Regions from separate parts of the Paenibacillus sp. J31R34 genome, predicted to be linked through region 3. Evidence: predicted binding sites of a transcription regulator. Region 3 holds the regulator's gene; each other region holds the start of a gene.
What was found. Region 3 encodes LexA, which represses DNA repair genes until DNA is damaged. Its sites were predicted from a motif close to CGAACATATGTTCG; they were not measured.
Positions count from the first base shown of each region.

Region 1: ruvC (crossover junction endodeoxyribonuclease RuvC) is a predicted target of LexA. The motif match lies at 7,130-7,143, and genes of this name have one in related genera.
Region 2: recA (recombinase RecA) is a predicted target of LexA. The motif match lies at 4,459-4,472, and genes of this name have one in related genera.

Region 1 covers NZ_JBXENU010000014.1:61,307-71,541, reverse strand. Annotated here, with positions in the region: gene yajC (preprotein translocase subunit YajC) at 1-90, opposite strand, end outside; gene tgt (tRNA guanosine(34) transglycosylase Tgt) at 106-1,242, opposite strand; gene queA (tRNA preQ1(34) S-adenosylmethionine ribosyltransferase-isomerase QueA) at 1,281-2,327, opposite strand; gene AC50YG_RS28380 (SpoIID/LytB domain-containing protein) at 2,338-4,434, opposite strand; gene AC50YG_RS28375 (thiol-disulfide oxidoreductase DCC family protein) at 4,436-4,903, opposite strand; gene ruvB (Holliday junction branch migration DNA helicase RuvB) at 4,905-5,909, opposite strand; gene ruvA (Holliday junction branch migration protein RuvA) at 5,930-6,568, opposite strand; gene ruvC (crossover junction endodeoxyribonuclease RuvC) at 6,565-7,068, opposite strand; gene AC50YG_RS28355 (BofC C-terminal domain-containing protein) at 7,247-7,954, opposite strand; gene AC50YG_RS28350 (ABC transporter ATP-binding protein) at 8,073-8,906, opposite strand; gene AC50YG_RS28345 (ATP-binding cassette domain-containing protein) at 8,903-9,679, opposite strand; gene nikC (nickel transporter permease) at 9,681-10,235, opposite strand, start outside.
Region 2 covers NZ_JBXENU010000003.1:677,015-687,249, reverse strand. Annotated here, with positions in the region: gene AC50YG_RS12605 (TIGR00282 family metallophosphoesterase) at 1-728, opposite strand, end outside; gene rny (ribonuclease Y) at 806-2,347, opposite strand; gene AC50YG_RS12595 (RecX family transcriptional regulator) at 2,579-3,208, opposite strand; gene recA (recombinase RecA) at 3,328-4,389, opposite strand; gene AC50YG_RS12585 (competence/damage-inducible protein A) at 4,751-5,998, opposite strand; gene pgsA (CDP-diacylglycerol--glycerol-3-phosphate 3-phosphatidyltransferase) at 6,108-6,683, opposite strand; gene AC50YG_RS12575 (YajQ family cyclic di-GMP-binding protein) at 6,906-7,397, opposite strand; gene AC50YG_RS12570 (helix-turn-helix domain-containing protein) at 7,435-8,334, opposite strand; gene AC50YG_RS12565 (DUF3388 domain-containing protein) at 8,355-9,122, opposite strand; gene AC50YG_RS12560 (DUF3243 domain-containing protein) at 9,320-9,571, opposite strand; gene ymfI (elongation factor P 5-aminopentanone reductase) at 9,678-10,235, opposite strand, start outside.
Region 3 covers NZ_JBXENU010000001.1:648,807-659,041, reverse strand. Annotated here, with positions in the region: gene AC50YG_RS02810 (hypothetical protein) at 1-49, opposite strand, end outside; gene AC50YG_RS02805 (aldo/keto reductase) at 156-1,142, opposite strand; gene AC50YG_RS02800 (DUF896 domain-containing protein) at 1,173-1,376, opposite strand; gene AC50YG_RS02795 (LysM peptidoglycan-binding domain-containing protein) at 1,735-2,115, opposite strand; gene lexA (transcriptional repressor LexA) at 2,351-2,971, shown strand; gene AC50YG_RS02785 (dipeptidyl aminopeptidase) at 3,855-4,235, opposite strand; gene AC50YG_RS02780 (hypothetical protein) at 4,237-4,359, opposite strand; gene AC50YG_RS02775 (accessory gene regulator B family protein) at 4,337-4,840, opposite strand; gene AC50YG_RS02770 (hypothetical protein) at 4,833-5,474, opposite strand; gene glnA (type I glutamate--ammonia ligase) at 5,824-7,152, opposite strand; gene AC50YG_RS02760 (MerR family transcriptional regulator) at 7,201-7,611, opposite strand; gene AC50YG_RS02755 (methionine gamma-lyase family protein) at 7,671-8,990, opposite strand; gene hflX (GTPase HflX) at 9,036-10,235, opposite strand, start outside.

The DNA of each region.
Region 1 (10,235 bases), on a different contig from region 3:
GAACACGGCGAACATGAGTAGTATCGGCCATGCCATTCCCCAAATGCTATTCGTTGGCGCTCCAGCTGCATCTGCTAACCATAGTGACATTGAAATCCCCCCTTTCTAAAATCCTTTATCGTTATCCCGCAACCCATAGCTGTCAAAAAACTCATCGCGAAAATCAAGGAGCCGATCTTCGGTAATCGCCTGACGCACATCCCTCATGAGTTGAAGCAGGAAATGTAGATTATGATAAGTCGTCAATCTCATACCGAATGTTTCATCGGCCTTCATCAAGTGGCGAATATAAGCGCGTGAATAATTCGTGCATGTGTAGCAAGAGCATTTTGGATCAAGTGGCCCAAAGTCCTCTGCATACTTGGCATTGCGAATAACGAGTCTTCCCTCGCTTGTCATCGTAGTTCCGTTGCGCGCAATTCTCGTAGGAAGCACACAGTCGAACATATCGATGCCGCGAATGGAACCTTCCAGCAGCGCATCGGGCGAACCAACTCCCATTAAATACCTTGGCTTGCCGGTTGGAAGCAGCGGTACCGTATACTCAAGTGCTTGATACATCAAGTGTTTCGGCTCTCCGACACTTAGTCCTCCAATAGCATACCCCGGGAAATCCATGGAAGTCAAATCTTTCGCGCTCTGGATGCGCAGGTCCTCATACATGCCTCCCTGGACGATTGCGAACAGACCTTGGTCATGTGGACGAGCATGGGATTCAAGGCAGCGCTCAGCCCAGCGTGTCGTGCGCTCAAGCGACTGTTTTACATAAGCATGCTCAGCCGGATATGGCGGGCATTCGTCAAATGCCATCATAATATCAGAGCCGAGCGCATTTTGAATTTCCATCGCCTTTTCCGGTGACAAAAACATCTTATCTCCGTTCAAATGGGAACGGAACTGGACGCCTTCCTCGGTAATTTTACGCATTTCGCTCAAGCTGAACACCTGAAAGCCGCCGCTGTCAGTCAAAATCGGACGGTCCCAGTTCATAAACTTATGCAATCCGCCTGCGCGTTTAATCAAATCATGTCCGGGACGCAAAAACAGATGGTACGTATTGCTCAAAATAATATGAGCATCCATCGTCTTCAGCTCTTCCGGGCTCATTGTCTTTACCGTCGCCTGAGTTCCCACCGGCATAAAAGCCGGCGTCTCTATTACGCCATGGGGCGTATGGACGCGGCCGAGCCGCGCTCCAGACTGCTTGCACACTTTTAACAATTCATAGGTTACAGCCACAATTCACGCTTCCTGTCCTCTTTAATTTTGTTGCTCTACTATTAATAAATAAACATCGCATCGCCGAAGCTGAAAAAGCGGTATTCCTCACGAATCGCTTCCGCATACGCGCCCATCACCGCATCGCGCCCAGCAAGCGCGCTGACGAGCATAACCAGCGTCGACTTGGGCAAATGGAAATTGGTCAGCAGCGCATTAACAAGCTTGAAGGAATAGCCCGGAAAAATAAAAATATCAGTCCAGCCGCTGCATGCCTGAATGAATTCATTCTCAAAGCGGGTCGCAACGGTTTCCAGCGTCCGCGCAGAGGTTGTCCCCACCGCAACGATTCGCGCGCCCTCGGCCTTCGCCTGATTCAGCAGCGCCGCCGTCTCCTCGCTAAGCTCGTAATATTCCGAATGCATGACATGCTCTTCCACAACGTCTACCGACATCGGCCGAAACGTTCCGAGTCCTACATGCAGCGTCACATAGGCAATTCGCACACCTTTATCTGCAAGCTGCTTCAAAAAATCGGCTGTAAAATGCAGCCCCGCCGTTGGTGCGGCTGCCGAGCCATCATGCTTGGCATAAACGGTCTGATAGCGCTCACGCTCCTCCAGACGTTCCCGAATGTAGGGGGGAAGCGGCATTTCGCCAAGCCGCTCCAGCAGCTCCTGAAAAATGCCGGAATAGGCAAACCGAATCGTGCGGCCGCCCATATCGCCTTCCTCTTCTACAAAGGCACGCAGCAGAGGCTGGCCGCTGCCATCGTCGCCAAACCAAACCTCTGTACCGATCTTCATGCGTTTGGCTGGCTTCGCGAGCGCCTCCCAGCGGTCTCCTTCAAGCTGCTTAAGCAGCAGAAGCTCGATCTTTGCCCCCGTATCCGCCTTTGCGCCAATTAAACGAGCAGGCAGTACCCTAGTGTCATTAAGCACCAGCACATCGCCGGCATGCAAATGCTGAGCCAGATCGGTGAAGCTTTCATGGTTCACCGCGCCCTTGCTGCGATCCAGCGTCAAGAGTCTTGATGAGGTCCGCTGCAGCAGCGGCGTCTGGGCGATTAAATGCTCCGGCAGTTCAAAATCAAACATTTCTACGTTCATCTGTCAGTCATCATTCCTTAGCGATAGTTACATCATTATAATAGTATTTCAGAATATAAGAGTAGTCATACCCTTGCTCGGCAAGGCCTAGCGCTCCATATTGGGACAAACCGATGCCATGACCGAAGCCTGTACCAACGAAACGGAAGCTCGGCGTCTTGGTTGCTTCACGGACTTGGCCTTTGCCGCCCATAATATACAGCTTGGCATCCATTTGCTTCACTTCGCCGCCTGCCCCAACCGTATAGATCGTACCTGCGCTCTCCGGCTTTGTTGTCGTTTTCTTATTCGCTCCAAGTACGGTCACACGTGCCGTCTCATCAATTTGGAACAGGGTGCTTGGCAAGCTCCCAAGCGCCGTCCTCAGCATATCTGGATATTTAACCTCAAGCTTTTTGCCGTTTGCCAGCAATTCCGTAGCGCGTCCAGACTGTCCTGTCTTGCTCACTTGAAGCGAATAAATCGGTCCGGATATCGTGGTGACGCTCTTGAGTGAAGCGACCAGCTCTTCTGAGCTGAACGGGCCTCGTACCCAAGACATCGGGCCCGATTGCACCGATTTTTCCAAAACAACAACCTTAGCGCCCGAATTAACCTGGCCTACTAGCGGAACCTCATCCTGAATGAGCGGTATTTTCCGTACCTTTACGCCGTCCGTGTTAACCTTCATCAGCTTAATTCCTGCGGGATTCGTTTCGCTTGTTGCCGTAAGCAAATCCTCGCGAATATAGCCTGTCAAGCCGCTTGGGAGCACGACGCGGTACCAGCTGAACAGCCCTTTTTCCGCCGAGCTGTCGGTCGGGCTTTTGACGCTGGTCAAATAGGGGACTGCATTGCCCCATACTTCCTTCGCATCCGCTGTAGCCCCGCCGCCATTAGAGGAATAAAGCGCCTCGATCAGCTTGCCCTTGTACAGCACAACCTCGCCTTGCGTCGCATCTACCGCTTGAATCGTTGATTGCTTCTCCGTGCTTGTGCCAGCATAGGCTTGGCTGCTCACACTATCGACCACATGGGCGATTTGAAAACCTGAGCCCTGATAGAGTGCATACGTTCTAGCGGCTACCGCCTGGGCTTTCAAAGCCTCCTGCGGCCAAGAGGAAACCATTTCCGCACCTACAACCGAATACAAATACTGCTCAAACGGAAGTTCATTTACGACTGCAAGCTTGCCATTAAAATCACTGAATTCAAACGCCCCGCGATACGTGCGGCTGTAACGCTCCGTCAGCTTAATGGTTTCTTTACCTGCCGGCTCTACCCACACTTTGGCGCTTGTTACAGGGAACGTGTACATCGTAAGCGGGCTTCCCGTCTTGCCTGTCAGCGTGTGATCGCTCTTCAGCAGCAAATACGGCGTTTTGACATCGGCCTGCAGCAGGCTGACGCCAGCTGCTCCAGTCGCTACCTTAATAAGGTCTAAGTCAGCACTGCTGGCAGCAGCACCTACCATAACCGAATAACGCAGCCCGCTTGCAGGCTTGCGTACAGCGATATACGTATCAATACCTGCTGCCTCGAATGCTGCGGCCGCCTTGACAGCCTCAGCTTTAGAAGCGTAGCCTGTGCTTTCCAGATGAAGCGGACCTTGCAGCTCCGGCTGGGAGCCGCCTGCAAGCTTCGTTAGCTCGCTGTCTGACTTCCATTTGCTTAGCGCTGTTTTTGCTTCATCAACGGTTTTGTAGGTACCTTCTGTTACCTGGTACACCGTCTTGCTTTTCTTCGTTAAGGAAGTAATAAAACCGCTGCCCTTGGCCGCTTGCACTCGTTTATATGCGCTTAGGGCCGTTTCGAAGCTGGTCGTTTCGAGCACCTTGACCTTATAATCATCCTTCGCAAAGCGGGCCTGTACATTGCCTGATTCCCGCAGCCATTCCTCCGCGCCGGACGGCTGCTTCATGCCAATGGACAAGCCGCCCGCGGAGCTGAGTGTAGCCGCGGTCGTATTCACCTGATATTTCCCCGGAAATTGCAAAAAAATAGCGACTCGTATCGAATCAAGCTGAGGTACGGCTCCTTGAGAAGGCTGTACATGCCACATTGAAATGAGCAATAACCCAGCTAAAGTTAGAAGCGACAGCCGTCTGATCGAAAAGCGGGTGTTCATCTCACCTTCCCCCTTCTGGGTGATTATTGTTCTGCCTTGGCGGCTTCCACTCGCAGCCGTCCACCGAGCAGCTTTGCTCCGTTCTGCCAAACCATTCATAACGCCGGCTCGCAATGATGCGATAAATAGCATCCGTTATTCGGCTCATGCCTGGTATTCGGTAAAGCAGAGAAAGCACGCCCAGGCCTTTAACCGTGCGCAGCACACGAATAACGCCTTCTGCTCCGGCATAAAGCGCGCCATTGCTATCCGCAACATGCATTTTCTCATAAAGCTGCTGCACACTCACCTGCTGAATGCCGGGGACGCTCACCGTCCCTTGCTGCTCCAATTGCTGAATTTGCACAAATTGCAAATCAGCCCGCGACGGTAGCTCCTTGAGCCTTGCAACCGTCGCAATGCAGAGATTGCACTGGCCATCATAGACGACAAACAGCTTTTCTGCTGAACGCTGCCTTGCACCAGCCATTCTAATTTCTCTCCGGATAAGGGATCCCTAAATGGCGATAAGCCTGTTCAGTTGCCATCCGTCCGCGCGGTGTTCGCTGGAGGAAACCGATCTGCATTAAATAAGGCTCATACACATCTTCTATCGTCTGGCTTTCCTCGCCAATGGTAGCCGCAATTGTATCCAAGCCTACCGGGCGCCCGGCAAATGTCGTCATCATGGATTGCAGCATTTTATGGTCGATGCTGTCCAGTCCCATCGGATCCACCTGCAGCAGCTCCAGAGCTGAGCTTGCTATTTCGTCTGTTATAATGCCATCGCCGCGCACTTGGGCAAAATCCCTTACCCGCTTAAGCAGGCGGTTGGCAATCCGCGGTGTTCCACGGGAGCGCAGCGCAATTTCCTGAGAGGCTTCGCCTACGATGGAAATATCAAAAATTTCCGCCGAGCGCGAAATAATATAAGCAAGCTCATCGACCGTATAAAACTCCAGCCGGCTGATGACGCCGAAGCGATCCCGCAGTGGAGCGGAAAGCAGCCCCGCCCTTGTCGTCGCGCCAATCAGTGTAAATGGCGGCAAATCAAGCCGTACGGACCTTGCGCTTGGGCCTTTGCCAATCATAATGTCGAGCGCGTAATCCTCCATTGCCGGGTAAAGCACTTCCTCCACTGTACGGTGCAGCCTATGGATTTCATCGATAAACAGCACGTCGCCCTCCTGCAAATTCGTCAGAAGAGCAGCGAGATCGCCTGGTCGCTCAATGGCTGGTCCCGATGTCGTGCGCAGGTTTACGCCAAGCTCATTGGCGATGATGTTCGACAGCGTTGTTTTCCCAAGTCCGGGCGGTCCGTAGAGCAATACATGATCGAGCGCCTCCTTGCGAAGCTTTGCTGCGTCTATGTACACTTTCAAATTTTCCTTCGCCTTCGATTGACCGATATATTCAGCCAAATAACGAGGACGCAGACTTAGCTCCACCGCCTGATCATCCATCATAAGGTTGGCGGAAATAATTCTTTCGTCCATCCGTGCTCAGCTCCTTTTCGTCAACCTTTAAACAGCTGCTGCAAAGCGCGCTTCATGAGGGAATCGACCGTCTCCTCTGGAACCACCGTCTGCTGCAAGCCATGCCAAGCCCGATCAAGCTCCGCAGCTGTATAACCGAGCGCTGCGAGCGCCTCACGCGCTTCTTCCCAAGCGGTTCCCGCTCCCTGGCCGCTGCCGCTTTGGAATAAATCGGGCTCCAGGTAAGCGCCCGCCGCCGACAGCACCGCCGCATCGCTTGCGATGCCCGCAAGCTTGTCCTTCAAGTCCAAAATCATCCGCTGCGCCGTCTTCTTGCCAATACCGGGCAGCTTCGTAAGAAACGTAATATTTTCCTGCTGAATGGCAGCAATAACCGTTTCCGGCTTGCCTCCTGCGAGTATGCCCAGCGCCACGCGCGGACCAATGCCCGATACTTCCAGCAGCTTGCGGAACAGCGTCTGTTCCTCGCGCGTTGCAAACCCGTACAACAAAATCGCATCCTCACGGACGGAATGATGAATATAAAGGGTGACGGCTTCTTCCTTTTTCGCTAACGCATACGGATTCGGCGTAAACACCCGGTAACCGACATCCCGTACATCCAGCACCACATACTCCAACTCGACATGGGACACTATACCTCGTAAAAAATCAATCATGATCGTCCCGCCTCATTTATTTTTTGGACTAAAACCGCCGAATGGGCATGGCAAATAGCCACTGCCAGCGCATCTGCTACATCATCGGGTTTCGGAATGGCCGATAAATTCAAGAACATTTTAACCATCTCCTGCACTTGGCGCTTCTCCGCCTTGCCATAGCCTACAACGGCCTGCTTGACTTGCAGCGGCGTATATTCCGCAACCGGAAGCCCGCGCTGCGCCGCCGCCAAAATAATAACTCCACGCGCCTGCCCAACCGCAAACGCCGTTGATACGTTCCGGTTAAAGAACAGCTTCTCCACCGCAACCGAATCGGGCTTGTACTTATCCATTAGAGCGACAGCCGAATCATAAATTTGAATGAGCCGCTCCTCGGGCGGCGTATGCGCCTCCGTCTGAATACAGCCATACTGAACGGGCTTAAGCTTATGACCCTCTTTATCAATGAAACCAAAACCCGCTATCGCAATACCGGGATCTATGCCTAGAACGCGCAAACCGCCAACTCCTTATTCCTGCCGTTTATTTCTCCTATTATACCAAAAGACAGAAAGGATGAGAACATGCGTTTGAGGAAAGTGCTTAGGAGCAGTCGCTTTTCTTTGCACCATCATCCATTATACAACAAGAAGAGGACGTCCTCTATAAGAACGTCCTCCGGGCTGCTATTTTCATCTAATAAGCGGATCGTTTAGTGGATTTGCCATGTCCCAGCTCATAGTCGCTAAAGGTAGACAGGACGCTGTTAAATTCATCGATGTCATTAATTTTAATCCCATGCGACAGCTGTTCTACTTTATCGCGAGGCAAGCTGCTTTCCAAATACCGAATATCCAGTTGAAAAAAAGTTCGCAGCACCTTCTCCTGCTGGGGCGCCCCTTCAAACAGCGATAAATTCCCCTGCTTATCCACGCCCATATACGCTTCATTCTGGCAATGCTTCGAAAACTCATCCACCGTCTGCTCCACCAGCACCCGGTTCTTCGTTTTATCGAAGGTGGCGTGCCAACCGCTATTTGCCTCCAGCAGCCGGATTAGCTGGAGCGAGGTCATGCGGCCAAGCGGCCTGCTCTCCTGCCCACATAAATAGTAGCGGCGCAGCATGACGCTCACTGGCTCCTGCTGCTCTCGCAGCTCACGACGCAAGTCAGCAGAGGGGCCACTGACAGCTCCTGAACTAAAAGCTGCTCCTACGGCATTAGCGGCAGACGCTGAATCGGCAAAATTGGCGACGACGCTTGTCAATCGGACAGCCGCAGCCGCTTTCCCAGGAGGCCAGACAGCACCCGCTAGCGTTACAGCAAGCAAGGCGATACTGCCCAGCGTCCATAGCGGACGGCGGCGAAGCTTTCTTTTTAGCTGCTTCCATAAGCTCATTAGCATTATGATTGAACCCCTTTGTGCTCTTTTATTGCATAGGGTTCCACTGAGCTTCCAATATTATGCGCGTAAGAGAAACGCAGCATGCGAGCTAGCTTTTATTCGTTCTACCGACAACCTTCTACTCAGCGTTCTTCGCGCATTCAGCAGATCCCACATTTACAGCCTCAGCAAGCGTCGCAAATAAAGCATGGGTATACGGATGCTTGAGCTTTCCTTCCTCCCACTGACTGAACGTTTCTACGATTTCGCCCTGATACATGACGGCAACTCGGTCGCACAGCTGACGGGCAAGCCCCAGATCATGCGTAATGAATAAGTAGGACAGCTCTTGCTGCCGCTGAATTTGCTGAAGCATCTCCACAATAGATGCCTGTGATAAAGGATCGAGACTGGCTAACGACTCGTCGAAAATAATCAAATCCGGCTGCACGGCCAGCGCTCTTGCGATGCATACACGCTGCTTCTGTCCGCCGCTTAGCTGATGCGGCAGCTTCTCCAAGAAGCTTTCATCCAAGCCGACGGCACGTATAAGCTGCACGCTGGCCTCCCGAATTTCCGGCGGACGCTTCGCGTCAAAATTGCGCAGCGGCTCCGCAAGCACTTCCTTCACAAGCATTCGGGGATGCAGCGAGGATGCGGAATCCTGAAGCACAAGCTGTACGCTTTTGTATACCTGCAGATCCTTCATATGAGGTCCATGAATAGACTGGCCGCCGAGCAAAATTTGCCCGGAGCTCAGCGTTTCAAGCTTCATAATGAGCTTGGCTAATGTGCTTTTCCCGCTGCCGCTTTCTCCAACAAGCCCAAGCGTTTCACCAAGGTGCAGCGCAATATCTACCTGCTTCACAGCTTGAACGGACGCCTTGCCGTCCTGCGTCTTGAGCCCTCTTCGCCTTCTCAGCAGCCGCAGCGGATATGCCTTGGACACCTGACGCAATTCCAATATGATCATAGGGCGCTCCCTTTCGCATGGACTGAGGTTATCCCGCTGGGCTGCATCGTAATCACACGATCCGCGAATTTGCGGACGCTTTGCTCGTCATGCGAAATGAGCAGCACCGTCAGGCCAAAATCCGCCTGCAGCTGCTTCAGAAGCGTTAGCACCCGGTCGCGATTGAGGGCATCCAGCGCCGTCGTTGGCTCATCGGCAATAAACAGCGTCGGCTCCGTGCTCAGCATCATCGCAAGCAGCACCCTCTGGCGCATGCCTCCGCTTAGCTCAAAAGGGTATGCGTCCAATATCAGTTCCGGGTCCGCAAAGCCAATACGTTGCAGCAGCATATACAAATACGATTCCATTTCTTTGCGCGATCGCTTCGCCTGCAGCTTCAGCGTCTCGACCATCTGCCTCCGCACCGTGCGGATCGGATCAAGTCCGCTTAGAGAATGCTGAATGAGCAAGGCGATTTCCTCTCGGCGAAGCTGCTGCATGCGGCGCTCATCATAACGGGAAATATCATCGCCCCCGTAAAAAATTTGCCCTCCTGTCAGGCGCAGCCCGGTTTCCAGCAGTCCGACAAGCGCATGGGCCGTCATACTTTTGCCACAGCCGCTTGGCCCTACAAGCGCAGCCATTTCACCAGCATGAAGCTCCAAGGAAACATTTTGGACGATAGGGCACCATTTTCCAGCCTGCTGCCGGGAAATTTCTATATTTTGAACGCAGAGCAGCGGTGCATCGTTAAGGTTGGCGCTGTTGATAATGTTCGTGCTGCTTTCCGCCATCTTACACCTCTTTCGGAACGTAAGCGTTCTGCTCTTTAAATCGGTCGCCAATTAATTGGCATGATAACACGAAGCTCACGATCGCAAGCCCCGGAAAAATCATGACATGCGGCGCCAGCTGAAAATAACGCGTAGCATCATGCAGCATGACGCCCCATTCAGGAGTCGGCGGCTGCACGCCTAGGCCGAGAAAAGATAGACCGGCGATGAGCAGCACGATTTTGCCAATGTCCAGCGTACTAAATACAGCAATTGGCGCTGCAATCTGCGGCAAAATATAACGGCGCATAATTCGCAAATGAGAATTACCGGACATGCGGGCTGTAATTAAGTAATCCTCTTTGCTTACCTTAAGCACAAGCCCGCGGATAAGCCGGACATAATTGGCCCACCTCACGATAACAATCGCAAGGATCATATTCGTAAACCCGGGTCCGAGAATGCCCACAATCGCAATCGTCAGCACAAAATCGGGAAAAGCGAGCGTGCCGTCCATCAGCCGCATGAAAAAATGATCGGTGCGTCCGCCAAAATAGCCGGTCAACAGCCCGATCGG
Region 2 (10,235 bases), on a different contig from region 3:
TCATCGATTTGGATCGACACGCCATGCAAATGCCACTTGCCTTCATCCACGACAAAACGTGTAGGCATTTGAGTCATAAACCGATGCAGCACCGCATTGCGCTCCATCCCCAGCACTCCGTCCTTCGGGCCCGTCATGCCCACATCCGTCAAGTAGGCTGTGCCGCCTGGCAAAATCGTGTCGTCATTCGTCTGAACATGCGTATGCGTTCCTACAACCACAGATGCATGTCCAGCCAGATGCCAGCCCATTGCAATTTTTTCCGAAGTCGCTTCCGCGTGAAAATCGACCAAAATATTTTTCGTCGTTTCATGCGCCACCTCGATTAGCTCATCCGCTTTGCGGAATGGACAATCAATCGGCGGTAAAAACGTTCTTCCCTGCAAATTTATAATCGCCAGCTGCTTGCCGTTCGCTTTAATGATCGCCATGCCTCGTCCCGGCGTTCCTTCCGCGTAGTTCGCAGGTCTTACGATACGGGGCTCATCATCAATCCAATCAAAAATATCTTTGTTATCCCATGTATGATTGCCCATCGTAATCCCGTGAACACCGCATTCAAACAGCTCATTGACAATGTTTTTAGTAATGCCCCGGCCTGCTGCTGCATTTTCACCGTTCACGATAATAATATGCGGGTTGTATTTCGATTTAAGCGCTGGAAGCACTTGCTTAACGGCTGCACGCCCTACACTTCCAACAATATCCCCAATAAATAATACGTTCATTGCTGCTCACTTCCTTTTACCTATTCAGACAGGAAAAGTGGCTGCAGGGCAGCCACTTTTCCGCGTTGCTATGCTGTTTACTTCGCGTATTCCACAGCCCGAGTCTCACGAATAACGGTGACTTTGATGTGGCCTGGATAATCAAGCTCACTTTCAATCTTCTTCGTAATGTCGCGAGCGAGTCGGAATGCTTCTGTATCGTCAATCTTCTCAGGCTGTACCATAACGCGTACTTCACGTCCGGCCTGGATGGCATACGATTTCTCAACACCATCGAATGACTCCGAAATATTCTCCAGCTTCTCCAGACGCTTGATGTACGTTTCGAGCGTCTCACGGCGTGCGCCTGGACGTGCTGCCGACAAAGCGTCAGCTGCACCAACCAGCATTGCGATAACCGAAGTGGCTTCACAATCGCCATGGTGGGAAGCAATACTGTTAATAACAACAGGATGCTCTTTGTATTTCTTGGCCAGTTCAACGCCAATCTCAACGTGCGAGCCTTCAACCTCATGGTCAAGTGCTTTACCGATGTCATGCAGCAAGCCTGCACGCTTTGCGAGTGTAATATCCTCGCCCAGCTCGGCAGCCATAAGTCCAGTCAAGTAAGCAACCTCCATGGAGTGCTTGAGCACGTTTTGACCGTAGCTTGTCCGATACTTGAGTCTTCCCAAAATCTTAATCAAGTCAGGATGCAAGCCATGTACACCCACCTCAAAAGTAGCTTGCTCCCCGTATTCACGGATACGCTCATCCACTTCCTTGCGTGATTTCTCAACCATCTCTTCAATACGAGCAGGATGGATACGTCCGTCAGCGACAAGCTTCTCAAGTGAAGTTCGGGCAATTTCACGCCGGATAGGATCGAAGCCAGACAGGATGACCGCTTCCGGTGTATCGTCGATAATGAGATCGATACCGGTCAATGTTTCCAGAGCGCGGATATTACGACCTTCGCGTCCGATAATGCGGCCTTTCATTTCCTCATTCGGTAAGGAGACGACTGATACAGTCGTTTCTGCTACGTGATCAGCCGCACAACGTTGGATAGCGAGCGATATAATATCACGTGCCTTTTTATCTGCTTCTTCTTTAGCCTGCTGCTCGATTTCCTTGATCATCTGCGCTGTCTCATGTCGTACTTCCTGTTCAACATTAGACAAAATAATCGATTTCGCACCTTCCATCGTCAAGCCGGAAATTCGCTCCAGCTCGCTAAGCTGCTGCTTATAGATGGTATCAATCTGTTCTTGGGTTTCATCGATCCGTTTCTCTTTGTTGGCAACTAATTCTTCTTTGCGTTCCAGCGCTTCTAATTTTTTATCCAACGACTCCTCTTTCTGGAGTAAACGTCTGTCCTGACGCTGAACCTCATTACGACGTTCACGAATGTCTTTTTCAGCTTCGGTACGAAGTTTGTGGACTTCATCTTTCGCTTCCAGCACCGTTTCCTTCTTCTGGGCTTCTGCTTCTTTTTTCGCATTTTCTACGATTTGGATAGCAGCCTGCTCAGCACTGGAAATTTTGGCTTCGGCAATCGACTTTCGAATAAAATAACCAACTCCAAAGAAAATAACGCCAACAACGAGACTGATCAAGATCGTCCAAATAGGATCCATCCTCTTGTTCACCTCCTCGTTGCATTCACAAAAGCAAACGCTTGGAATGATATTTGATTTTAGTCGGTTTCCATACCGTTTTCATCTTCTAACAACTTGCCGAAAATAATCTTCTCAAATCAATTTTTGGAAGGAAAATAGATTTGATGTGGAAGGAATACAAACTCATTTTATCTTTTGGTAAAATCACTTGTCAAGCAAAAGCCCAAGTTGATCTTTTTGCTTCATTGATTATGCATTCTCTTCCGCTGATTTTACTGCGGCTTTAATAATGTCTACAGGAAAGCCCCTTCGTATTAAAAATGCCGCCAGCTTGCGTCTGCGCTCAAACGGCTCTCCTTTTATGCTTCGCCATTTTTTGGAAGCGGTAGCAATAGCTGTGTTCAACTCCATATCACTGTCAATTGCTGAAGTAGCAGCAAGCGCTGCTGTTTTTGACACGCCCCGCTGCATAAGTTCCTGCTGAATGTAACGCCTGCCTTTCTGGCTGCTTTTCATTCGCTGAGCAGCAAATTGCATCGCATACTGTTCATCATCCACAATATGTTCCTTTTCTAAACGCTCTATGGTGTAATTAATATGATCCTGAGCAATTAGCTTCCGATGCAGATACTGCTCTATCTGCTTGCCTGTCCGCGGCTTGAAGCCCAAATAATAAACAGCCATCGCATAAGCGCGATACCGCTCGTCCTCGCTGCCAATTTCTTCTATTTGCGACTCTGTCAGAAGTTGTCCTTTAAACAGCGTATGGCGGATCAACAGATCCTCATGAACCGATAAAATCGGCTCTTCGCCTTCCGCGAATATAAGATAGCGGCTTCGGTGCTTACTGTCTTTCTCGACCGCTCTGATTTCAATCATAGGCCCTCCAAATTACATTTTGCAACTAGTTGTAAATGTTGCCTAAAACAAGTTCGCCGTCCCTAAAAAGGAACGGCGTCGTCATTATTAATTATCCATTTCGCTACTAATTTAGCGTATTAATCCAATTCAGACTCGTCGAAATCGTCTTCGTCCTCTTCTTCTTTACCAAGCCCTGTCGCCTGAGTGGCAGTCGCTACCAAATTGCTGGCATCACGAATCTGCTTGTCAATGACGTCGGCAATATCTGCATGATCTTTCAAAAACTGCTTAGCATTTTCCCGGCCTTGACCGAGACGCTCGCCATTGTAGGAAAACCACGCACCGCTTTTTTGTACAATATCGAGTTCAACACCCAGATCAACAAGCGTGCCCTCTTTGGAAATGCCCTCACCATACATAATGTCAACCTCGGCTTGCTTAAACGGCGGAGCCACTTTGTTTTTGACAACTTTAATACGTGTACGGTTACCAATCATATCATTGCCTTGCTTCAGTGTCTCAATACGGCGGACATCAAGACGTACGCTGGAATAAAATTTCAAAGCGCGTCCACCTGGTGTCGTCTCAGGGTTACCGAACATAACGCCGACCTTCTCACGCAGTTGGTTAATAAAGATCGTAATCGTCTTCGATTTGCTGATGGCGCCAGACAACTTGCGAAGTGCCTGAGACATTAGACGTGCTTGCAAACCAACGTGCGAGTCACCCATGTCGCCTTCGATCTCAGCCTTAGGTACAAGTGCCGCAACGGAGTCAATAACAACAATGTCAACCGCGCCACTACGAACGAGCGCTTCTGCGATTTCTAGCCCTTGCTCCCCTGTATCTGGTTGGGAAAGCAGCAATTCATCGATATTGACACCTAGCTTGCTTGCATATAACGGATCAAGTGCATGCTCTGCATCGATAAAGGCAGCTTGTCCACCTGCACGTTGAACTTCTGCAATCGCATGAAGCGCAACGGTCGTTTTACCAGAAGATTCGGGTCCATATACTTCAATAATACGTCCTCTCGGGAAACCCCCGATTCCAAGTGCGATATCTAAAGCAAGCGAGCCGCTCGGCACGACCTCCACTTGCATATGTGTTGATTCCCCTAGTTTCATAATAGAGCCCTTGCCGAATTGTTTCTCAATTTGACGCATAGCCATATCTAACGCAGCACGACGATCAGCCAATCAACTCACATCCTTCGTTATTTATAATATAATGATAACCTTTTTCCGACCCTTTGCCAAGCACTTTTTCGAACATACATTCGTTTTTTTTGTGAAGACGACGGTAGGCATGCAGCTTTGAAATTTCTAAAAATATAAGCATTTATAAGTTTTTCACGTATAAATTAGGCTTATATTTCTCGGACTGAAACACGATGTGCCGCCAGAGGACGGCAACAGATGTTTCACCTTGAACCAAACAAAAAAAACCGCAGCAAAGTTATCTTCGCCACGGTTCTTCCGTAAGTTGTGTTCAGTATACGCCCGTTTCCGGCAAAAAGCAACACCTTTCGCCTGGCTTTGGACATTCTACTTCTGATCTTTAGTTCTGGATAGCAAGCCACAAACGGTACAGAAGCGTTTTCACAGCACGTACGCGAATAATCGTCCGGCTGCCGCTTAATTGAAGCGGATAAACCGCCGTCTCCTTGCCACGCTCGGCAATAGCTATATAAACAAGTCCTACAGGCTTGCCTTCGCTTTCTGCGGGCCCTGCCACACCTGTTATAGACGCGCCAAAGTCGCTGTCTGCAAGCTGCTGTATCCGCTCAGCCATTAACGCAGCTGTCGATTCGCTGATCGCGCCAGGTGCCCCTTCGCCCTCTAGCTGTGCCAAAGGTATGCCAAGCAGCGCATGCTTCATCTCATTCGTATACGTTACAACGCCGCCCGTATATTCCCCACTGCTTCCTGGAACGCTCGTAATCAGCTCAGCTAACAGACCGCCGCTGCAGCTCTCAGCACTGGCCAGCTTGCGTCTGCTCGCACGAAGCAGTCTTATGACCGCCTCCTCCAGTGGAATGTCTTCTTGGGCATACAGATGCTCTCCAATGCGTTCAATAATCTGTTCCACTGTCGCATCTATCTTGCTGTCAGCCTCTGCCTGCGTTGCCGCTTTCGTGGAAACACGAATAGCTACCTCGCCTTCCTTCGCATAAGGAGCAATTGTCGGATCAACCTGTGCTTCAATTAAATCGAGCAGCTTAGCCTCCAAGTTGGACTCCCCAATACCTGCGAACTTAAGCAAACGCGAATAAAGCGGCTGCTCGTGTCCCAGAAGCGTCAGCAGCCATTCCTTGCCCGGCCCGTCGATCATCGGCTTCATTTCCCTAGGAGGCCCAGGCAGCAGCATGTAATGCGTGCCATCCTCTGTCAGGGCGTTGCCTACGGCAAGGCCCGCCGCATTGTGCAGCGCCACGCTGCCATCGATAGACAATGCCTGTCTGCGATTGCTTTCAACCATATGCATGCCTCTTGAGCTGAACAGCTCTTCGATTTTATCCATAGAAGGCTTGTGCAAGGACAAACCGCGGTTCAAATAAGCAGCCAGCACATCCTTCGTCAAATCATCAAGCGTAGGTCCTAAGCCTCCGGTAAACACGAGCAAGTCGGCGCGTTCTCTCGCTGTTACAATCGCTCTGCGAATACGTTCTGGATTGTCTCCGACTACCGATTGAAAATATACATCTATGCCAAGCCCAGCCAGCTCTTGGGACAAATACTGTGCATTTGTATTTACAATCTGTCCAAGCAGCAATTCAGTACCTACTGCTATAATCTCTGCTTTCATGCTATTCATCCTCCTTTAGGTAATGGCAGCGCTATAATTCGGTAAGCAAAAGCATCCTCCCCGAAACAGGGAAGATGCTTTTCAAAAAACGGCAAAGCGCGTTTCATCGTTATTCTACCGGTATTAAATGTTTATTTTTCACAAAATAATCAATTCCGGAATAGAGCGTAATCGCAACTGCGACCCAGCTTGCAATCAAATCGAATGGAAACGAGATGAAGGCGAACGGGAAATTGTTAAGCAAAAGCGATATGATCATCGTAATTTGTATAGCTGTTTTCCACTTGCCCCATTTACTAGCCGCCATTACACTGCCCTCAAGCAGCGCAATTTGGCGAAGTCCAGTAACAGCGAATTCACGGCTAATAATCAGAATGGCAATCCAACCAGCCAGCTTATCCATCTCCACCAGTGAAATCAGTACAGCCGCAACAAGCAGCTTGTCAGCGAGTGGATCAAGAAGCTTGCCCAAATTGGTTACAATTTTGTTCTTGCGGGCGATATACCCGTCCAAACCGTCCGTACTCGCTGCCACAATAAAAATAATTGCCGCAATAATCTGGTTATATGTAATGGAATAGTCATCAAATACAACTGAGCCCACATTCATATTAACGAGTAGGAAAACCATAATAATTGGCACTAAAATAATTCTAACCAGCGTAATTTTATTGGCGAGATTCATGCCTTTTCCTCCCCGAATAAAACAAAATCTGTCCTGCCATTGCGCGTCATTACACTCACCTGTTCTGTCATCTGCGTCTCCCCAGATCCCTTCCGCGAAACTATCTTACCAAGTATAATACATTGCTTAATCTGGTGTCAAAATGAAGAAAAACAGGTTTAACAAAGCCCCCTTCTCCCGCCAAATAGCGAAAAAAGAGGACCTCTATACCGTCACATGCGGTTAACGATAATTTGTGAATTGCAGCTCAATCGGCAAATTAGCACCGCGCAGTAAATTCATAACGGCTTGCAAGTCGTCACGGCTTTTGCCACTTACGCGAATTTGGTCGCCTTGAATCAGGCTTTTCACCTTTAGCTTCGAATCGCGAATCAAAATATTAATTTTTTTGGAGTGCTCCTGATCGATGCCCTGCTTGAGCTTAACATGCTGGCGAACGGTATTCGCCGAAGCCGACTGAATTTTGCCGTAATCCATATTTTTGATCGGCACGCCGCGTTTAATCATTTTCGATTGCAAAATATCAATAACGCTGTTGAGCCTGTATTCATCGTCAGAAACGAGAACCAGCTCTTCATTTTCAAGCTTAATGCTGCTCTTGCTTCCTTTGAAATCAAAACGCGTCTCGATTTCACGCTCCGCCTGCTGAATCGCATTGTTTAGCTCCTGCATGTCCACCTTGGACACAATATCAAATGAACTTTCTGAAGACATGTAACTCCACTCCCCTATAAAATAGCTTTAATCACTGTTACGGCGTAGCCGAGACAGTCGCTTCCGGACTGCCTGTATTCGCCGATGCCGCCGGATTCAGCTGAATTTTTTTCGAGCCTGCCCGATCCCCATCTGGAACAAGCACGCCATCAACTGAAATCGTGACCAGATCGGCGCGGCCTACGTTAATATATAACGGCTGCGTCAATTCAAAGTTCAGCGTAGAGCCGTCGTTTGCATTTTCCGATAGCAGCGCGCTGCCCTTAGATCCACCTTCGCGAACTTCCATCCAGCTTTTTCCGCCAGCGACCTTGATTTCCAGCTTGTGAACGGCTGTTCCTGGACCTACATCATAATGGTCGACCTTGCCGATTTTCGATGAAAAAGTAACCGTCACATCCTCCTGAATCGTCGGAGTAGGAGATGGAGTAACCGTAGGTGCAACAGCACCCGTTGTCGCTCCAGCTTCCGGTGTCGGCGTAGGCGGCGCAGATTCATCGGTAATTTTCGTTCCTTGATCGATCATATCAGACGGTTTGTCTTTTTGATTTATGACAAAAATCCATACGACCGCCACAATCAAAATCAAAAATGACCACATCATCACATTAAAGCCTAACTTGCCAATACGGTCAGAGCCGACAGACTGTACGCGTCTGGGCGGCCTTGTCGTAACAGGCTCCGTTAACGTCTCTGTAATGGTATTCGGTACTTCCTTCTCGTGCAGGCGCAGCACCTCTTCGGTATCAAGTCCTACAGCCTCGCAATAATTTTTCACGAAGGCCCGTAAATAGAAGCTTCCCGGCAGCACGCTGTGATCGCCGGTTTCAATGGCTTCGAGGTAGCGTTTGCGAATTTTCGTCGTTTCCTGAATATCGTCAAGCGTCAGCCCGCGTTCTTCACGCGCCTTGCGGAGCAGCGCTCCAAGATTAGACATGCCTGCTTCCTCCTTTCAGCTTAAAAATCATCCGAGTAATTTGCAGTGAACGATTCGTACGTTATTTCCTCATCCGGCGTATTGCGCAGCTCTATTATAATATCAAAATGGCTGTGATCGTATTGGGATTCTTTAATAAAAATATCGGGATGCTCAATGACCTTCGTCGAAGGCATTGCCATAATTTCCTGTAGCAAGGCATGATGGCGCTCATTGGAACGAATCGTACTCACAATGCCGTCGATGATAAAAATATTATTTTCGTTCATTTCTTCTTCCGACAGCTGGCTTCTTACCGTTTGGCGCAGAAGCGTAGAAGAAACAAACGCCCACCGTTTATTAGAGCATACGCTGCCAGCGATGATGGATTCCGTTTTTCCTACGCGCGGCATGCCACGTAAACCTATAACCTGATTACCTTCACGTTTAAACACTTCGCCAAGAAAATCAACGAGAATACCAAGCTCATCCCGTGTGAAACGGAATGTTTTGCGATCGTCAGAATCACGTTCGATATATCTTCCATGGCGCACAGCCAAAATATCTACGATAGTTGGTGTACGCAGCTTGTTCACTGTAATGTTATCAACCTTTTTCAGCATTTTGCCGAGCAGCACGATTTTTTCTTCATCATCGGTTTGCAGAAGCATGCCACGCGTCCGGTCTTCCACACCGTTAATCGTCATTATATTTACTTCCAGCATACCAAGCAAAGAAGCTATATCACCGAGCAAGCCTGGCCTATTCTTATGTATCTTATATTCCATATACCATTGTTTTGATTCCAGCCTAATCACCATCCCAGCACATTGTTGACCATACATATCCAGTTGTCCGTCAAAATCTTATTCTACAATTTTCGCCACAATCCTGCAACCTCACATCAAAACTATTGAAACGGTTGCGGCCTTTGCCGGCAGTTATTATTCATATTCGCAGAAAAGCCTCCGTGCGGGAGGCTTTTCTGCGAATAACATGTAGCGAATTACGCCTTTTGTACCAGCTTTAACATGAGACGGGCTAGAACTTTGCGCTCGGAATCGTCGCCTGCATCCCACAGCTCCTTTAATACGCGCTGCTCCTCATTTTTCGGATCGACCTTTTCATCGAGAAAAGATCCGATTTCGAAGGCCAGGTTCGCTATGGACTCGTCGTCCATACCGATTTGCTTCGCATGCTGGACCTTGTCAGCCAAAAACTGCTTCCACGTATCGAAGTTTGTAAGAACGGTTGACATTTTCCTTCGCCTCCTTGTGTTGTGAAGAATCATCAACAGTCATTATTCTGCTTCGATAAGAGGCAGATTATGCGGAGCTTGTAACATTAGAAAACAGCATTTTTCCTTACGTATGCCAGCCGCCATTCGGGCTGATGACTTGGCCTGTAATGTAGGAGGATTCCGGCAGGGAAAGAAAATAAACGAGCGAAGCAACTTCATCCGGCTGGCCCAGACGGCCCAGCGGAATCTCCTGCTCCAGCGCTGTTTTCTCATCCTCATTAAACCCATCCATCATTTCCGTGTTGACCGCACCTGGGGCAACCGCGTTGACCGTAACGCCCGACGGAGCCAATTCCTTAGCCAAAGCTTTCGTAAATGCGTTCATTCCTCCCTTGGAGGTGGAATACAGCACTTCACAGGAGGCGCCCGATATCCCCCAAACGGAAGATACATTAATGATTCGGCCAAAACGATTTTCGATCATGCGCGGCATGAAAATCTGACTGCACAAAAACATTCCCTTGAGATTGACGGCCATCAGGTCGTCCCATTCTTCCTCCGATACGTCCATCAGCATGCCGTAATGCGCGATACCGCCATTATTAACGAGTATATCAGGCATTCGGTTATGCGCCTCAAGCTTGTCTCGCATGCGCAGCAGCTGCTCCTTGGAGCGCAAATC
Region 3 (10,235 bases):
TAATTTGATTCGTATTTCGGCGCACTTTGCGCTCCCATGTACGTGACAAAATCGTTCCTCCTTATAATGCTGCCTCACAAAATCAAGCTTTATCGATCTAGTTTGACAAGTGATGCAGACTGACACTGTTTATCTATAGCTTTCACTGCACTCTGTTAAAACGGGCGTTTGAATTTTGCAATAAAACGATTCGGATAGTCTTCGGCAAGCGCACTGACATCGTCCAGACGATTCCATACCTCTTCTGGCATCGACCAGCCGACAGCTCCCATATTATCCTCATATTGTGCAAGCGTACTGGCTCCAAAGATTGGGGACGTAATGCCTTCCCTCTGCAGCAGCCAATTTAATGAAACTTGAGCAGGTGTTTTATCAAGCTCCTTGGCAGCCGCTACTACAGCATCCAAAACAGCAAAATTGTGCTCACTTGCCCGATTTGCCCAAGCGCTTTCGCCTACTTTGCTAGTCAATCTGCCCTCCGTCGGCTCAGTGCGATCATACCTGCCCGTCAGAAAACCGCCACCAAGCGGAGCCCATGGTATAACACCCACGTTTTCTTCCAGACAAAGCGACATCATTTCGCGATCCATCTGACGGCTGACAAGGCTATATTGAGGCTGCAGCGAAACAAAGCGTACATAACGATTAGCATCGCTCCAAGCTAAGGATTTCATAAGCTGCCACGCAAAAAAGTTGGAGCAGCCGATATAACGTACCTTGCCTGATGTGACAAGGTCATCGAGCGTCCGCAGCGTCTCTTCAATAGGTGTAGCATGATCCCATACATGAACCTGATACAAGTCAATGTAGTCGGTTTGCAGTCGCTTAAGGCTCGCTTCAACGCCGTCCATAATATGCTTGCGGGACAAGCCTACTCCATTAATATCAGGCGATGTTGTCATTCTAACTTTCGTCGCAACGACCATCTCCGAACGACGCCCTTTAATGGCTTTCCCAACAATCTCTTCAGAGCGTCCGCTTACATAAACGTTAGCCGTATCTAAAAAATTACCGCCTCGTTCCACAAAACGATTGATCATTTCAAGCGAATCCTGTTCATTCGTTGTATTGCCAAACGTCATTGTTCCAAGACAAAGTTCAGAAACAGCCAGTCCACTACGTCCAAGCAATTGGTATTTCATAAATAAAGCCCGCCTCTCCCATTAAGATGATTAATGCTGTGGCTTCTCGTCTTCCGCTTCATTCTCTTCATCTTCTACGAACTTAATCGTATCAAGCTGCTGGCGAAAATTACTTTTAAACTGCTCCATATATTTACTGCGCAGCTCAGCCCGTTCCGTCAGTTCCTCGGGCGTCAAACCGATCGTTTTATTTTTACGGGATAATTCATTAATTCTTGCAATAAGCTCTTCCATTGGTTGCTCACCTCACTTGCTGTACTTTTCCCAAACTCTTTCTACTTTGACATTACCAATACGCTGTTGTCAAGGTGAAACGGCTGTCGCCGTCCTTTGGCGGCGCAGCGCGTTTCAGTCCGGGAAATATAGAGAAAGGACGAGAAAATCATATACTTTCCTATATTTCAAGAAAATGGGTGTGTAATTAAATACAGAATAGATCGTACAACGATAATGCTATCATTGTTCCGATCTATTCTGTATTTTAGATAGCGTATTGGCACTTTCTGAGCTCCAAAGTTCAGCTATATGATTTCTATCAAGCAGACACCGTTCTATACAATTCTATACCATAGAGATATTTTGCTTAACGACACTAGGACGAAGGAATGACCAGCTTCTGCCCAGGCCATATATCTGGTGACGACAGCTGGTTGCGCTCCCGTATTTGAAAGACGGACCAACGTATATCATCAGAACTGTCCGAATATTTACGTGCAATCTCCCATAATGTATCGCCTTGTGCGACTACTACCGTCTGCTCTCCAGCAGACGCTGGTGCAACATGATTCACTGAAGCTTCTGTACGCACCAATAAAAAACCAGAAAACAATACAATAAACAGGGCCAGACACACTGCCAACTTCAAAGCGTAGTTGCTAACTGCAGCCATGTTGATTTGCGATTTCATCTTTGCCACCTTAACAGGCGCTTTCTCTGAAAAAATAGATTGATAGGATTCTGGATAAATGATCATTGCCCTCACTCCCAAACATTTGTTCTGTTTTGATATTAACACGAACATTTGTTTGTGGTCAACACACAATGCGAACTTTTGTTTTTAGGAACTTATGTTTGTACGAACGGCGGTTCCATGTTATAATTTGAGAAATAAATACTCATATTGCGCTTCTAATGCAGTGCCTGAATCAAAGTTTCAATCAAAAATCTTGTCGCACTCATCATGGAGTGCGTGAACTGGAGTGATCATGTTGTCCAAAGCTTCCAATCGCCAGCAGTCGATTCTGGAATTTATAAAGAACGAAGTTCGCGAGAAGGGTTATCCGCCTTCCGTACGTGAAATTGGAGAAGCAGTTGGACTTGCTTCAAGCTCAACCGTACATGGTCATCTGGACCGTCTGGAGAAGAAAGGACTTATCCGCCGCGATCCGACTAAGCCACGTGCCATCGAGATTTTGGACCAGGAAGATGTCGACGGAATTATACGCCCTGCTGTTACCCATGTACCGATCGTCGGTAAAGTTACTGCAGGTGTGCCGATTACCGCTACCGAGAATATTGAAGAATATTTCCCAATCTCTTCCCATTATGTAGGTGATGATGATGTATTCATTCTTAATGTCATTGGAGAGAGCATGATTGAAGCAGGCATACATAACGGCGACTACGTTATTGTGCGCCAGCAGCAAACCGCTACTAACGGTGATATTGTGGTCGCTATGACTGAGCACGATGAAGCAACGGTCAAAACCTTCTACCGCGAGAAGGATCATATCCGTCTCCAACCTGAGAACGTAACAATGGAACCTATTCGCCTGAAGAATGTTACGATTTTAGGCAAAGTCATTGGCTTGTTCCGGGATTTCCATTAATCGTTTATATTTCATACTCTTCATACATGAAGAAAGCTGCATCCTTGCCCGTATAAGAAACGGGCTGGATGCAGCTTTTTTATTTAGGCAGAGGATTTTTTCTAGCTCTCGAACTTCCTACTCAGACTGCTTCGGTATGACGACACTTCGGATAGCTTGAACAACTAGCTTTGTCCCCCTATAACTAGATCAGACCGAAATCACCTTATGCTTGTGTCACCGTCACTTTGCATCCATGTGCTTATAGAAGCTGTCAAATATATTTCCCAAACTGTCGCCCCTCCAACGCCATACTACCTAACTTGCGCCCAGACTAAGAAGAACCACAAATACTTGTACCAGATCGATTTCCTTTTATTCCATATATGTTTCACCACGCTTTAATCTCCTTTATTAATTATAATATACCTTATAAAAAACATAATGTAATTTATTGTCTATTATTAAAAATAAATCGATAAAAAACACCAAAACAAAGCGCTACTGATGTAGATATCAGTAGCGCTTTGTTTCGACCCTTCCGACTTTTTAAAGTCAGTCATAGGACGTAATCTATTGTTGTATCAATCATTCGCTTTCAAAATGATGATCGAATTCAGCGGGGATCTACACAAACATGTTGTTTTAACAATATAGTGAAGTGCATTTTCCCCCGCTGTCTGAAAATCGATCATTTCTGTTTTAATATCTCTGTCTCTATAATGATATTCGTTTCCCTCTGTTTTACATTTTTAATATAACACAGAAGAAATCATCGTTATGTCGATTTTTGTCGAATGCCATTAACATTTCCATACTAGTATGGAAATTTATTGACATTACAAAAAAAGCACTGTATAATGCTTTTTTTTGTATAAAGGACTGATTCACTAACCTAAAGACATCAGCCCTTTATAATTAAATGCTCCACCAAATGAAGTTTACGACCAATTACATTTGCCGTTACACCACCATCAAAAAAAGCTGTGTTTCCAAACCTTTCGACCTTCACATAATTGATGTGGTCGATATTAACAAGAATATTGCTATCCAGCGATTTAAAGCCAAGTGGGATAAATATTTGCTTGCAGGCATCAAGCGTTAATATAACTGTAAAGATTCCTTTTACTGTATAGAAACGCGGAACGACATAGTTTTTCTTTGGCTTGAAGACATCAATCAGCATAACTTCGGATAAAATGAATGTATCAAATTGTTCTCCATCTATAACATCTCCGTATACCCGCTGACCTAAAATCTCTGTTGACATGTCCATAGAACTCACGCTACTTCAATTCCTTCGGTACCGGCTGGATCCCAAGGAAAATCTTTCTTTTTTTTCCTTCTGCTGATTTTTCTGCTTGTTTAAATAGAATTTCCGAGAATTTACGAGCAAGTTTCTGTTTCATGCCCCTTTTCACCTCCTATCTGTTGAAGAATAACAAAGAAAATCTGTATAAAAAAAGCAAGCGCAATTACATCTGATTTAAGATATATATTTGATAATACAAGCAATAAAGAGATACCCTTCTCCCTCCGAAAAACAAATAATAGCATTCCGCTTATTATTGTTAATGTTATTGCTGTTACATCATTCAAAACAATATGTGGAATTGTTGAAAGTAGCAATGTAGAAATGGCGAAACATTTGGTTAATGATGAAAAATGGAAACCGCCTATATCACGCCTCAAAACGCAAAAAGCAAGCATACCTATTATCGTCTCGATGAGGGCCTCGGTCATCCATCCTACAACTAAAGTCAGCACTACTATCGCCGTTGGATTTAACCAATAGCCTAATTGATAGGCCATTACATCGACAGATACATTGCCCTGCGGATCAGCCTTTTTTATAGACAGCGCTATTTGTCTGGATAAATATTCAATCATCTTCCCGATCCCTTCTACTCGATAAATAGTATAGTACGATTAAGACAAGCAATACCATCGGATATATAAACATGATTACATCGAAATAAAGAGTTATGTACAATGCAATAGTAATAGTGACAGCAATTCCAATTGAAGTAACAATAATTAACCTATTCGTTCCACTGAAAAACTTTTCCCTTATGTCAAAATCATGCGGTGGAATTACAATGAACGCAAAACCAAAGTTAAAGAGTTTAAAAACAGCACCTATAATCAGTGCAACCGAATTAGTTATAACTTGTATAAATTCGATTCCCGGGACACCTGACTCAGCTGCAACGGATTCATTAACGCCGAACAGCGTTGCAACATAATAAACAGGTAACTGCAAAGCGACAAAGACACCAAAACCTGTCGAGACCATTATCCATGAATAAAAAACTTTCACCTTCAACAAGAACCTATTGAATAGAAGGAAAATCACAATCTGCGCCAACATATCCAGAACAGGAGATATATCAAGCACAACCCTAAATAAATAAGATGAGCATGAGCTTAAAGCGCATAAAAGAGCAATTATATATTTGTGATCCCATAAACTCTGCCTAAAAATTTTAAACATCAACACAACGACAGCTAGAGCATCAAACATGCTTAACATCAAAAAATTAATAGTATTCAGAACGCCACCGTCTTTGATAGTATTTTAAAAAGCAAAATTTTATTATAGTTTATGATTTCATCATTGCATGATGATGTACATATTGGCAATAAGAATTTTTGACGCTAAATGAATAACTAATTTAATCACTCGACCTGAAAATCAAAGCTAACCCAGCCTACTCCGGTCTTAGTCCTTTATATTATCATTAATATTCAATCCTACATCAACAAATTGTTTATTCATTATTTCGCTCTCAAATATCTATTTTTATATTCACCTCTGATATTTGCCCATAAAAAAATCCCTCAGCGCTTACAGCGCCAAGGGATTTCACCTTCTAGAACAATGTCAAATATTGATCTCTTTCCCACTGATGGACTTGCGTCTTGTACATGTCCCACTCAATTTCCTTCAGCTCGTAGAAGTGAGCCAGAGCGTGCTCGCCGAGCGCACTGCAGATAACATCGCTGCGGAGCAGCTCGTCCAACGCTTCCTTAAGATCAACCGGCAAGCTTGGCACACCGGATTCAATACGCTCTTCCTCCGTCATAATGTAGATGTTGCGGTCTGTTGGAGCTGGAAGAGTCGTTTTGTTCTTGATGCCATCCAGGCCAGCTTTCAGCATAACGGCTAGTGCCAAATATGGATTAGCTGCAGGGTCTGGGTTACGCACTTCAACGCGCGTGCTCAGTCCTCTTGAAGCCGGAATACGGATCATTGGCGAACGGTTGCTTGCAGACCATGCCACATAGCAAGGTGCTTCATAACCTGGTACAAGACGCTTGTACGAGTTGATTGTCGGATTCGTAATAGCAGCCATTGCGCGAGCATGCTCCAAAATACCTGCCATATAATAACGAGCAGTTGCGCTAAGGCCCAGCTTGTCGCTCTCATCATAAAATACGTTGGTGCTGCCTTGGAACAGCGATTGGTGACAGTGCATGCCCGATCCGTTCACGCCGAACAGCGGCTTAGGCATAAATGTAGCGTGCAAGCCATGCTCTCTCGCAATCGTTTTAACAACGAGCTTGAACGTTTGAATTTGGTCAGCGGCTTTAATTGCATCTGCATATTTAAAATCAATTTCATGCTGTCCTGGAGCAACCTCGTGGTGAGATGCTTCGATTTCAAAGCCCATTTCCTCAAGCGTTAATACGATTTCACGGCGACAGTTTTCGCCCAAATCCATAGGAGCAAGGTCAAAATATCCGCCTTGGTCATTCAGTTCCATTGTAGGCTCGCCGCGCTCATCGGTTTTGAACAGGAAAAATTCCGGTTCAGGACCGACGTTCATCGCCGTATAACCCATTTCTTCCGCTTCCTTCAGCGCACGTTTCAGAATACCACGCGGGTCCCCTGCGAACGGTGTGCCGTCAGGCATATAAATATCACAGATCAGACGAGCTACACGATCTTGTGCAACCCATGGGAATACAACCCATGTATCTAAATCAGGGTAAAGGTACATGTCAGATTCTTCAATACGCACATAACCTTCGATGGAAGAACCGTCAAACATCATTTTATTATCAAGCGCTTTATCCAACTGGCTCATTGGAATTTCAACGTTTTTAATCGTTCCCAGCAAATCTGTAAATTGAAGGCGGATGAATCTTACGTTTTGTTCCTCGGCAATTCTCTTGATATCCTCTTTAGTATAGCTCACTAAAAGTCATCTCCCTTGTTTGCTTGATTATAATGGTACGATTGCATCCTAGCGCTTGTGCAAGAAACGCGATAGCTGACCCTGTATAAGCGAGGCCTGACCAGGCCGTTTCTCCAATAGCTGCTGCTTGAGCATGCGGTGAAGCTGGGCATCAGACAGTTCCTTACGCGTAACCTCCGATTGCTCACTAACAATAGTCGCGTCGTCGGATTCTTTGGAAACCGGATTCATAACCTGCTTGATTCCAGCTATGTTGACGCCCTTTTCAATTAAAGCTTTAATTTCCAGCAGCCGTTCTACATCATTAAAAGAAAACAATCGCTGGTTCCCAGCCGTCCTAGCCGGTACTATCAAATCATGCTGCTCGTAATAACGAATTTGGCGGGCTGTTAAATCAGTAAGCTTCATTACAATGCCTATTGGAAATAAGGCCATATTTCTACGTATCTCGTCAGCCATATCACATCAACCTTCCAGTCGCTCATTTACATCTATTTTAACGTCCTACCAAGGAAGTGTCAAGTCGTGTGAGGTTTAATTACAATTAATCCTTCAACAACGAGTCGCTTCAATGCCGTCAAAATACCGTATTTCGCATGGGCAAACGTAAGCCCACCCTGCATGTAAGCGATATAAGGCTCGCGAATTGGCGCATCTGCAGATAACTCAAGGCTTCCGCCTTGAATAAACGTTCCTGCCGCCATTATGACAGGATGTTCATATCCGGGCATGTCCCATGGCTCTGGTGTAACATGGGAGTCAACTGCCGCTGCCTGTTGAATACCCTGTACAAAAGCAATCAGATGCTCCGCGCTGCCAAATTTGACAGCTTGAATTAAATCCGTTCGCGGCGTATCCCAGTGAGGCTGCGTATCAAATCCAAGCTGCGTGAATAATGCCGAAGCGAGCACGCTGCCTTTAACTGCTTGTCCCACTAAGTGAGGGGCTAGAAACAGCCCTTGGTAAATCGAACGAAGCGTCCCCAGCATAGCGCCTACCTCGCCACCAATGCCCGGAGCAGTTAAGCGGTAAGCCGCCGCCTCGACTGCCGCAGATGTACCGGTAATATAACCGCCAGTCGAGGCAAGACCGCCTCCAGGATTTTTAATCAATGAACCTGCCATTATATCAACGCCAACCTGGGTCGGCTCCAAAAGCTCGGTAAATTCACCATAGCAATTGTCCACAAACACCAGCACATCAGGCTTAATCTGCTTGACGCGGCTCGTTATTTCACCAATTTGCTGCACAGTAAAAGAAGCACGCCAGCTGTAGCCGCGAGAGCGCTGAATGCCGATTACTTTAGTTTGCGCTGTAATGGCTGCTTCAATTCCTGTCCAGTCAAGTCCGCCGTCTTCCAGCAGAGCCACCTCATTGTATTGGATGCCAAAATCCTGCAAGGAGCCCTTTCCATCGCCCGGCTTGCCGATGACTTTATGCAGCGTATCATATGGCGTGCCCGTCACATACAAAAGTTCGTCTCCTGGTCTTAATACCCCAAATAAGGCGCAGCTAATCGTATGTGTTCCCGACACAAAATGAGGGCGAACGAGCGCCGCCTCTGCACCGAAAATATCGGCATATACCAAATCAAGCACTTCACGCCCACGGTCATTATAGCCATAGCCAGTTGAGCCGCTAAAATGATAATCGCTTACTCGATGCTTCTGGAAAGCCTGAATGACCTTCCATTGATTTCGTTCTGCAATGCGGTCAACCGCCTTCATTCGATCGCCTGCAAGCTCCTCTGCTTCCTCAGCAAGCTCCTCAAGCCGTTTCCATACCAAATCTTCTTCATTGCCATTCAGTCCATTGTCAACTCCGCTATTTCCGTTCATTGCTGCTGTAGTCTCTCCCTTTTGTCGATCGGCTCCAAAGCATCCTTAGACGATATAAGGATGCAGACGGTGCCCGTTCACTTCATAATCCTGTTTGCTCAACTGAATCGTCAGACGAAGCAGTTCTCCCTCTTCGCCATCCACTTCTTGCTCAATTACTTCTCCCGTGCGGTAAGCAAGCGCAATTAAATCGCCTCTGGCGGCTGGCAGCGCAAACACAACGGTATCCCCCATAAGCTTTTCTTGAATCGTATCGCAAAGCTGATTCAAGTCGGCTTCCTTGTATGCGTTGATGATCAGAGAATCTCCACCAGAACGAAGCGTGTAGGCTTCCTCAGGCGAGCAAAGATCGATTTTATTATAAATCGTCAGCGTAGGCTTGCCTGCTGCCCCGAGATCGTTCAAAATGCGATCTACAACGGCCATTTGCTCATCACGCATGGGCGAACTGCTGTCTACGACATGCAGCACTAAGTCCGCCTCGTTGACTTCCTCAAGCGTCGCGCGGAAAGCGGCAACGAGATCGTGAGGAAGATTTTGAATAAAGCCAACCGTATCGGTCAAAATTACTTCTCGGCCGTTAGGCAGCTCAAGTGTGCGTGAAGTTGGGTCTAGCGTGGCGAACAGCTGATTCTCCACGTATACGTCGGCATCCGTCAGCTGACGGAGCAGCGTCGACTTACCCGCATTCGTATAGCCGACCAGCGCTACTTGAATGATGCCGGATTTCTTTCTGCGCTCGCGGTACAAATGCCGATGGCGAACAACTTCATCCAATTGAGCTTTAAGATCAGTGATGCGCCCCCGAATATGGCGCCGATCTGTCTCCAGCTTGGACTCGCCGGGACCGCGTGTACCGATGCCGCCGCCAAGACGCGACAGGTTTTTGCCGTGTCCCGACAAGCGCGGCAGCAAGTAACTGAGCTGAGCCAGCTCAACCTGTATGTTCCCCTCGCGCGTTCCCGCACGCTGGGCAAAAATATCCAAAATAAGCTGCGTCCGGTCTACAATTTTCACATCCAGCATCTCTTCGAGATTGCGTACCTGCGCCCCAGAAAGCTCTTGATCAAAAATAGCGGTTGTCGCACCCATTTCGTCGGCAACCAGACGTAGCTCCTCTGCCTTGCCTTTGCCGATAAACCATTTTGTATCGGGCTTTTCACGGTTTTGTGTTAATGTTGTGAGCACTTCAACGCCTGCCGTTTCGGCAAGCTTAACCAGTTCCTCAAGTGAATGCTCCGGATC